DNA from 4 places in the Streptomyces sp. NPDC057280 genome. Region 3 is predicted to be linked to each of the others. Evidence: riboswitches for the same ligand, from Rfam matches in the RefSeq annotation. Region 3 holds a riboswitch; each other region holds the start of a gene.

Region 1 (2,192 bases), on a different contig from region 3:
CGCCTGGACCGCGTCCTGCGCGAGGAGAAGGGCTACACCTACGGCGTACGGGCGTTCGGGCAGGTCCTCCGGTCCGCGCCGGACGGCACCGGTGCCGCGATGCTCGCCATCAGCGGCTCCGTGGACACCCCGAACACCGGTCCCGCGCTGGACGACCTGTGGACGGTGCTGCGCACCCTCGCGGCGGAGGGGCTCACCGACGCCGAGCGTGACGTCGCCGTGCAGAACCTCGTCGGCGTCGCCCCGCTCAAGTACGAGACGGCGGCGGCCGTGGCGAGCACGCTGGCCGACCAGGTCGAGCAGTACCTGCCCGACGACTACCAGGCCACGCTGTACCGGCAGCTCGCCGCGACCGGCACCGTCGAGGCCACCGCGGCGGCCGTCAACGCCTTCCCGGTGGACCGTCTGGTGACGATCCTGGTCGGCGACGCGGCCGCCATCAAGGAGCCCGTGGAGGCCCTCGGAATCGGCGAAGTCAGCGTGGTGACAGCCGAGTAGAAGCACGGCAGCGGCACGCGCGCGTGAAGGGGCCCTGGTGACGGAAGCGTCACCAGGGCCCCTTAATGTCCGAATAGGAATGAATTGAAGGCTGGTTGCCTGTTTGCCCTGTGGGATGTGCTACAAACTGCCTGATCCGTTTGGGGATTGAAAGTGACCCCCCTTAGCGTCATCCCGGCTGTCCGTCAGGCAGTGCGCCGCACCCGCGGCACCGGACAGTCATCGCCGAGTCCCCGTACGGCGCGAGCCAGGGGAGCCGGGGACCCACGCAGTCCCTGGGGTGAATCGGACGCCCGCGCGTCAGCGAGGGGGTCCGTAGGAGACCTTCCTGCTCCGAACCCGTCAGCTAACCCGGTAGGCGAGAGGGAAGGAAAGGATCAGCCTCCACATGGCGTTCACGCGCCCCACCGGGAAGCATCGTGCCCCGAGCCGGATGAAGCGCAGCACCGCCCGCGTGGCGGGAGTCGCGGCCCTCACCACCACCGGCGTCATCGGCACCCTCGCCGCCCCGGCCCTCGCCGCGGAGCCCGCGGTCGAGCAGACCGGCATCGTCCCGGTCATCACCATCGGCGACTCGGTCGCCGACCAGATCGACGCCCAGGCCGCCGCCCAGGAGCAGGCCGCCGAAGAGGCCGCCCAGAAGAAGGCCGAGGAGCTGGCCCGCAAGAAGGCCGCCGCCAAGGCGAAGAAGGAGCGCGAGGCCAAGGAGCGCGCCGCCCGGGCCGCCGCCGAGCGCAAGCGCCTCAACACCTACGTGGCCCCGATCTCGGGCTCGTACATCTCCACCGGCTACAAGGCCGGCGGCGCCGTCTGGTCCTCCGGCAGCCACACCGGCGTCGACTTCCACGCCGCCAGCGGCACCCCCGTCCACGCGGTCGGCTCCGGCACCGTCGTCGAGGCCGGCTGGGGCGGGTCGTACGGCAACAACATCGTGATCAAGATGAACGACGGCACGTACACCCAGTACGGTCACCTGTCGTCCATCGGTGTCTCGGTCGGCCAGACGGTCACCCCGGGCCAGCAGATCGGCCTGTCCGGCGCGACCGGCAACGTCACCGGCCCGCACCTCCACTTCGAGGCCCGGACGACCCCCGAGTACGGCTCGGACATCGACCCCGTCGCCTACCTGCGCTCGCACGGTGTGAACGTCTGAGGCGCGGCGTGACCGTCAGAGGCGCGGCGTGACCGTCCGCCCTCCGCCGACGGACCGCAAGATCTCCCGGAACCCCGGCTCACCGAGCCGGGGTTTCACCGTTTTCGGCACCTTGCTGTCCAAAAAATATCCATGGATTCCGGTCCGCCATCGGAAATTCCCGTTCCTTGCAATAGAGTCACTGAACACACGTCAATCGTCGACGTTTCACGGGGATTAAAGCGGAGGTCGGTCATGCGTATTCCGGCGCACTCGGTATGCACCGCGATCAGGGACGACATCGTCTCCGGTGTCCACGAGCGCGGGAGCCGCCTCACCGAGGAACTCCTCGCCCGCCGCTACGGCGTCTCCCGTGTCCCCGTCCGGGAGGCCCTGCGCACCCTGGAGGCCGAGGGCTTCGTGGTGACGCGGCGGCACGCGGGCGCGTGCGTCGCCGAACCGACCGAGCAGGAGGCCGCCGACCTGCTGGAGATGCGGATGCTCCTGGAGCCGCTCGGCGCCTCCCGGGCCGCCCAGCGGCGCACCGAGGCCCACCTGAAGG
Region 2 (2,192 bases), on a different contig from region 3:
GGATCCGGCCTTCGGTGGCATCGGGGGGAGCGTCAGCCGACGGCGACGCCCTTCGAGCGGAGGTACGCGACCGGGTCCACGTCCGAGCCGTAGTCCGGCGTCGTCCGGATCTCGAAGTGGAGGTGCGGACCGGTCACGTTGCCGGTGGCACCGGAGAGGCCGACCTGCTGGCCCTCGGTGACAGTCTGGCCGGACGAGACCGACAGCGAGGACAGGTGGGCGTACTGCGCGTAGTAGCCGTCGGCCAGCTTGATGACGACCTGGTTGCCGTACGCGCCGCCCCAGCCGGCGGAGACGACGGTGCCCGCACCCACGGCCTTGAGCGGGGTACCGGTCGGGACGACGAAGTCGACGCCCGTGTGATAGCCGCTGGACCACATGCTGCCGGCCACGTGGTAGCCCGTGCCGACGGTGGCGCCGGAGACGGGCAGGGTGAAGCCACTGGAACTGCCGGCCGACTCGCTGCTCCGGGTGGCGGTCGTCGTGTCCGAGGAGGACGAGGACTTCTCGGAGCTCGTCGACCTGTCCGCGCTCGCCGGCTTCTCGGTCCTCGCCGCCGCCTTCTTGCCCAGCGTGAGCTTCAGGCCGGGATGGATGAGCGAGGGGTCGGAACCGACGGCCTCACGGTTGTCCGAGTACAGCTTCTTCCAGCCGCCGGTGACGTGCTGTTCGTCGGCGATCTTCGAGAGGTAGTCGCCGGCCCTCACCGAATAGGTGCGCACGGTCGCGGTGTTCGCGGCGCCCTTCTTCTGCGTGGCCTTCTCGGTGGCCGTCTTCGCGGCGACCGGAACGGACTGGACCGCCTTTTCAGAAACGGACTGGCCGGTGGCCGCGTGGGCGCCGGCGGCCCCCATCAGAGGCAGGGCGAGTGCGGCGCCACCGGTTCCGGCGACGGCGATCGAGCGGGTGAGCCGCTGGGACTTGGGGCGGCGGTGCTTACCCTTCGCGGGCATGGGGAATTCCTCTCCGGCGCCTGCGAGGTGAGCTGTCGGGTGCGGACTGGAGATGTCCGGACGCACCGAGGTGCGACTTAACCCCAAGCCTGTTCCGGAAGACCGGTCCAGGCGGTTGTACCTGTGGGTCCCCCGCTCCTGCCGTTCACGGGTGAGTTGTGCGGATTCCGGTCGGCGGCAGGATTGGGCGTCCGTCCGGATTGGTGGCGAACGTAAGCGAGGAAGACGCAAAGGGACAAGTAAGAGGTTCCAGGGTGATTGCGTTCCTCTTGATCCGCCGCGAAATTCACGGTCACCCTCCGTGTTGTGGCGGCCTTCCCGGAACGCAATCACCCAGTTTTTGACGGCGAATTACGTGAACATGACGGACGACTCAGGGTCACCGATATGACGCTGCTCACGTGCCGTTTTCACAGCTTCCCCGATTCCAGAGCGAGTTGGAATGAAGGCTACGCAAGCCGTCAATTCGGACAGAAAGTTCAGATGCGACGCAGTCGCAGAACTGCCGCATCCAGATCGCCCCGCAATCCCACCCGCAGCCCGTGATGCTGCAATACGGCTCCTCTGTGGATTTCGCCCGTTTCGCGGCATTCATACGAGGCCGTGGGGTCGAGGCCGCGCAGACGGAGCGCCGGAACGGGTTCGCCGTACCGCTGCGACTGGAGCCAGGCCAGGACGACGGTCTCGTCCCCGAGGACGTACTGCACGGCGCTCAGTCCGTCGCCCTGCGGCGCCCGCAGCCGGTACTGGTCGCCACGCTGCACGAGCGGCCGGATGCCCTTGTAGAGCTCCACCCACTCGCGGGCCTCGGCGAGCTCCTCCTCGGTCCACTCCGTGAGGTCCCCGCCCACCCCGAGCACTCCGGCCATGGCGCTGACGAAGCGGAAGCGCAGCGAACTGACCCGCCCGTTGAGCTGGGTGTTGGGGCTGTCGGTGACCCAGGCGGCCATCACGCGCGCGGGGTGGATCTGGCTGAAGCCGTGCTGGATGGCGAGCCGGTCGAGCGGGTCGGTGTTGTCGGAGGTCCACACCTGGTCCGTGCGGCTCAGCACGCCGAGGTCGATCCGGCCGCCGCCGCCCGAGCAGGACTCGAAGGCGACGCCGGGGTGGGCGGCCCGCAGCCGGTCCAACAGGGCGTAGAAGGCCTGCACATGGTCGACCCAGAGCCGCTGCGGATAGGCCTCGCCGGGCCAGCCCGCGTCGGTGAAGCAGCGGTTGAAGTCCCACTTCACGTAGTCG
Region 3 (2,192 bases):
CGACCGGGGAGGTCGCCTTCGAGCTGAACGGCATCGGGCACGCCTTCCCGCCCGGGCACCGTATCCGGCTCGCGGTCTCCTCCGCGTACTGGCCGTGGATCTGGCCGCAGCCCGAGTCCGAGGCCGGCTTCACGCTGGACCCGGCGGGCAGCTTCCTCGAACTGCCGGTCAGGGCACGTGACGTGGACCCGGACACCGATACCGGCACTGGCACTGGCACTGGCACGGGCATCGGCACGGACACCGGCATCGGCACGGGCACGGACACCGGCATCGGCTTCGCCGAGCCCGAGCAGGCCGAGCCGCTGGGCGTGAACGTCCCGGCCACCCTCGACGAGCCCCGCCCCGAGCGGCTGGTCGTGCGGGACGTCGCCAAGGGCGAGTGGCGGCTGGAGGTCGACCCGCGCTACGGCGGCACCCGCTTCTACCCCGACGGCCTGGAGTTCACCGAGGACGCGCTGGAGACGTACACGATCCAGGAGGCGGACCCGCTGTCGGCCCGCGCCCGCTCGGACTGGTCGATCCGGCTGCACCGGCCGGAGCTGGGCTGGGACACCACCGTCCGCACCCGCTCGGAGATCACCTGTGAGGCGGCCGAGTTCCTCACCTCCAACGAGGTGATCTGCACCGAGGGCGGCGAGGTGGTCTTCCACCGGACCTGGGAGAAGCGGATTCCACGGACCGCCGGTTAACTGCCAGTTGAGGGTTGATTGCCCGATTTGCCACTCTCGTTCCCGACGGTGAGTTGGCTCACTTCACCCTGTCCTCACCTTGCCCGAAAACCCCGGAATTCCGGGGCACACAAGCCGGACACCAAGGTCAACAGGTGCGATCTGTGAATCCGGTACTTGTTTCGGACATGTGCAGTCGCATACGTTCCGGGCCCGGGTGGACGCCGAATCCTGCCGCCACCCGTAGACCGCTCACCTCACTCAGAGAACTTCACGGCAGGAGCGGGGGACCCAGGTAAGTCGCCGGGCCGGACGTCTTCGGACATACCGGTACGGCTCGGGGTGAAGTCATGCCTTCTTCGGCATGGCCGGGCAGCTCCCGCCCGAACCCGACAGCTCACCTCGCAGGCGCCGGAGAGGAATTCGTCATGCGCCTGTCCCGCAAGCTCGCCGTCACCGGTGCCGCCGTCGCCGCACTCGCCTTCCCCGTCGTCGGCGCGACCACCGCGTCCGCGGCCACCACGACCACGGTCACCGCCACCTCGCTCGGCTACTCCAACACCCTCGACGGCTGGATCCGCGCCTCGCTCCAGGTCATGGCGCAGAACGGCATTCCCGGCACGTACGACGGCATCTACCGCAACGTCATCCGCGAGTCCTCGGGCAACCCGTACGCCATCAACAACTGGGACTCCAACGCCGCCGCCGGCACGCCCTCCAAGGGCCTGCTCCAGGTGATCGACCCGACGTTCAACGCGTACCACGTGGCCGGCACGTCGTGGGACTCCTACGACCCGGTCGCGAACATCACCGCGGCCTGCAACTACGCGGCCGCGGTGTACGGCTCGATCGACAACGTGTACGGCGCCTACTGAGGTCTGCCGAGGGCTGGTTGCACGGTCCCCCGCCGACGGCTGCTTGAAAAGCCTTTCACGGAGGTCTGGTTGAACAGCCTTTCGCCGGGGGCTAGTTGAAAAGTCTTTCGAGGACGACGGCGATGCCGTCGTCCTCGTTCGACAAGGTCACCTCGTCGGCCACGGCCTTGAGTTCGGGGTGGGCGTTGGCCATCGCGACGCCGTGGGCCGCCCAGTCGAACATCGGGATGTCGTTGGGCATGTCGCCGAAGGCGAGGGTGTCCCGCGGGCCCAGCCCGAGGTGATCGGCGGCCAGTGCGAGGCCTGTCGCCTTGGTGATGCCGCATGGCTGGAGTTCGACCGTGCCGGGGCCCGACATCGTCACCGTCGCGAGGGAACCGACGACTCCGCGCGCGGTCGCCGCCAACTCGTCGTCGGACAGGGCCGGGTGGCGCAGCAGCACCTTGCTGATCGGCTCGCACCACAGGTCGTCGCGGCGGCCCACCCGCACGGCGGGCAGGGTCGGGTGCGGCATCAGATACCCCGGCTCGATGAGCGTGAGCCCGTCGACCCCGTCCTGGTCCACGGCCGCGTACACCTGCCCCACCTCGGCCTCGATCTTGCCGAGCGCGGTCTCGGCCAACTCCCGGTCCAGGGTGACCGACCA
Region 4 (2,192 bases), 210 kb from region 3:
GCCGGAGCAGTCGTAGGAGTCGGGGCCGGTGGCGCCCCAGACGTACGGCTTGCCGACCTGCGCGCGGGCGAAGGCGAGGGCCTTGTCGGCCTTGGTGGCGTATGAGGAGTCGGCCGGGGCCGAGCTGTCCGGAGTGCTCGCCTCCTGTTCCGCCGCCGCGGTCTGCTCCGCGGCCTTCTGCTGCTGCGCCAGCTCCGCGGCCTTGCGGGCGGCCTCCTCCTGCTTCTTCTTCTCGATCGCCGCGAGCCGCGCCTTCTCCTCGGCGGTCAGCTGCGACAGCAGCTCGCGCGCGGCGGAGAGCTTGCGCTGGACGGTCGCCTTGGCGGTCTTCAGGTCGGCCTGCGAGTCGGTGAGCGTCTCGAGGCTCTTGGTGGCCTCCTGCCGCTTCTTCATCGTCGCGGACTGAGCGCTGATGTAGTCGTCGACCGCACCCTTCTGACGGTCCGTCATGCGGCCCATCAGCTGCGTCTGGTCGAAGTAGTCCTGCGGGGTGTCCGCGAGCAGGAAGGTCGCGGTGTCGGGCGCGGAGGCGCCGGTGCGGTACTGGGCCGCGGCGAAGGAACCGAGTTCCTCGCGGGCCTCGTTGAGCTTCTGGGTGCGCTGGGCGACGTCGTCGAGGAGGGTGTCGACCTCCTTGCGCTGCGTGGCGGTCTTCTCCTTGGCCGAGTTGTACTTCTCGGTCGCCGACTCCGCCTGCCGGTAGAGGTCGTCGACCTTCTTCTCGACTTCCTCCAGGCTCGGCCTGTCGTCGGTCGAGGGGGCGGCGGTGGCGGTCTGGGAGAGCAGGGCCACGGAGGTGAGGGCGGCCGTTGCGAGCGCGGGGGTGCGTATGCCTGCTACGCGCGTTCCCGCAGGACGTGGCCTTGCGTGCGACGCCAAGGGAGGCGACTCCTTCCATGTTCCGCCTACCGAGTTAGCTGTCGGGTTCGGGCGGGTGGTTCGGAAGGTGTGCCCTACGGCCGTCCCCCGAAAGGGAGTTGGGCCGATTCACCCCAAGGTCGGTGTGGGTCCCCGGCTCCGGCTGCCATGGCGGCGCACCGGACTCGGCGGAGGCCGCGCGGCCCGGCGACGTTCGCCGGTGGGGGTCGTACGGCCTGACCGGCACGGTAGCCAACGGGTGTGGCCCCTGTGAAGGTTGATGTCCGATAGGCCCGATACATTTTCGTGACCTTGGCCGGCCGGTCGCGAGAAGTAATGGGCAGGTGACGGAAGGTGCTCGGCGATCACGGCCGGAAGATCCCCGGCTTCGGAGGAGGCCGTCATCGGGCCGACTTCTCGGGGCGGCGGCGGGGTGTCAGTGCGGCACCCTAGACTCGGAGAGCGATGAGCAGCCTCTTTGACGACAGCTTCCTGGCGGACCTCCAGACCCCCAAGGGTCACGAGGAGGAGCCCCCGCCTCCGCCCGAGGACGAGCACGGACCGGAACCCGTTCCGGACGATCTGTTCGGCGGGAAGTTCGACGTGCCGCCGGACCGGGACGCGTACTACCGCGACGGCGCCCCGCGCCCGGCCCTGGACGCGGCGGCGCTGATCGAGGGGCTCAACGAGAACCAGCGGGCCGCCGTCGTGCACTCCGGCACCCCGCTGCTCATCGTGGCCGGCGCCGGATCGGGCAAGACACGCGTGCTCACGCACCGTATCGCCTACCTGCTGGCCGAGCGGAATGTCCACCCGGGGCAGATCCTCGCGATCACCTTCACCAACAAGGCCGCGGGCGAGATGAAGGAACGCGTCGAGCAGCTCGTCGGCCCGCGCGCGAACGCGATGTGGGTGATGACCTTCCACAGTGCGTGCGTGCGCATCCTGCGGCGGGAGAGCAAGAAGCTCGGCTTCACGTCCTCCTTCTCGATCTACGACGCCGCCGACTCCAAGCGCCTCATGGCCCTGGTCTGCCGTGACCTCGACCTCGACCCCAAGCGCTTCCCGCCCAAGTCCTTCAGCGCCAAGATCAGCAACCTCAAGAACGAGCTGATCGACGAGGAGGACTTCGCGGCCCAGGCCACCGACGGCTTCGAGAAGACCCTCGCCCAGGCCTACGCCATGTACCAGTCGCGGTTGCGCGAGGCCAACGCCCTCGACTTCGACGACCTGATCATGACGACGGTCAACCTGCTGCGGGCGTTCCCCGATGTCGCCGAGCACTACCGCCGCCGCTTCCGGCACGTCCTGGTCGACGAGTACCAGGACACCAA

Evidence for each region. A riboswitch is a leader RNA that binds a small molecule or an ion and turns the genes downstream of it on or off. The one in region 3 is predicted to bind cyclic di-AMP.
Region 1: another riboswitch for cyclic di-AMP. It lies ahead of ACFUO4_RS10120 (M23 family metallopeptidase); the one in region 3 lies ahead of ACFUO4_RS19415 (transglycosylase SLT domain-containing protein).
Region 2: another riboswitch for cyclic di-AMP. It lies ahead of ACFUO4_RS06180 (peptidoglycan DD-metalloendopeptidase family protein); the one in region 3 lies ahead of ACFUO4_RS19415 (transglycosylase SLT domain-containing protein).
Region 4: another riboswitch for cyclic di-AMP. It lies ahead of ACFUO4_RS20425 (NlpC/P60 family protein); the one in region 3 lies ahead of ACFUO4_RS19415 (transglycosylase SLT domain-containing protein).

Annotation. Positions count from the first base shown of each region.
Region 1 is NZ_JBHUYR010000001.1:2,246,639-2,248,830, reverse strand. Features, by position in the region: gene ACFUO4_RS10125 (pitrilysin family protein) at 1-498, shown strand, start outside; cyclic di-AMP (ydaO/yuaA leader) riboswitch at 712-874, shown strand; gene ACFUO4_RS10120 (M23 family metallopeptidase) at 887-1,651, shown strand; gene ACFUO4_RS10115 (GntR family transcriptional regulator) at 1,886-2,192, shown strand, end outside.
Region 2 is NZ_JBHUYR010000001.1:1,336,531-1,338,722, forward strand. Features, by position in the region: gene ACFUO4_RS06180 (peptidoglycan DD-metalloendopeptidase family protein) at 33-953, opposite strand; cyclic di-AMP (ydaO/yuaA leader) riboswitch at 958-1,126, opposite strand; gene ACFUO4_RS06185 (alpha-galactosidase) at 1,433-2,192, opposite strand, start outside.
Region 3 is NZ_JBHUYR010000003.1:206,789-208,980, reverse strand. Features, by position in the region: gene ACFUO4_RS19420 (CocE/NonD family hydrolase) at 1-692, shown strand, start outside; cyclic di-AMP (ydaO/yuaA leader) riboswitch at 911-1,095, shown strand; gene ACFUO4_RS19415 (transglycosylase SLT domain-containing protein) at 1,100-1,546, shown strand; gene ACFUO4_RS19410 (HAD family hydrolase) at 1,638-2,192, opposite strand, start outside.
Region 4 is NZ_JBHUYR010000003.1:415,719-417,910, forward strand. Features, by position in the region: gene ACFUO4_RS20425 (NlpC/P60 family protein) at 1-879, opposite strand, end outside; cyclic di-AMP (ydaO/yuaA leader) riboswitch at 888-1,059, opposite strand; gene pcrA (DNA helicase PcrA) at 1,324-2,192, shown strand, end outside.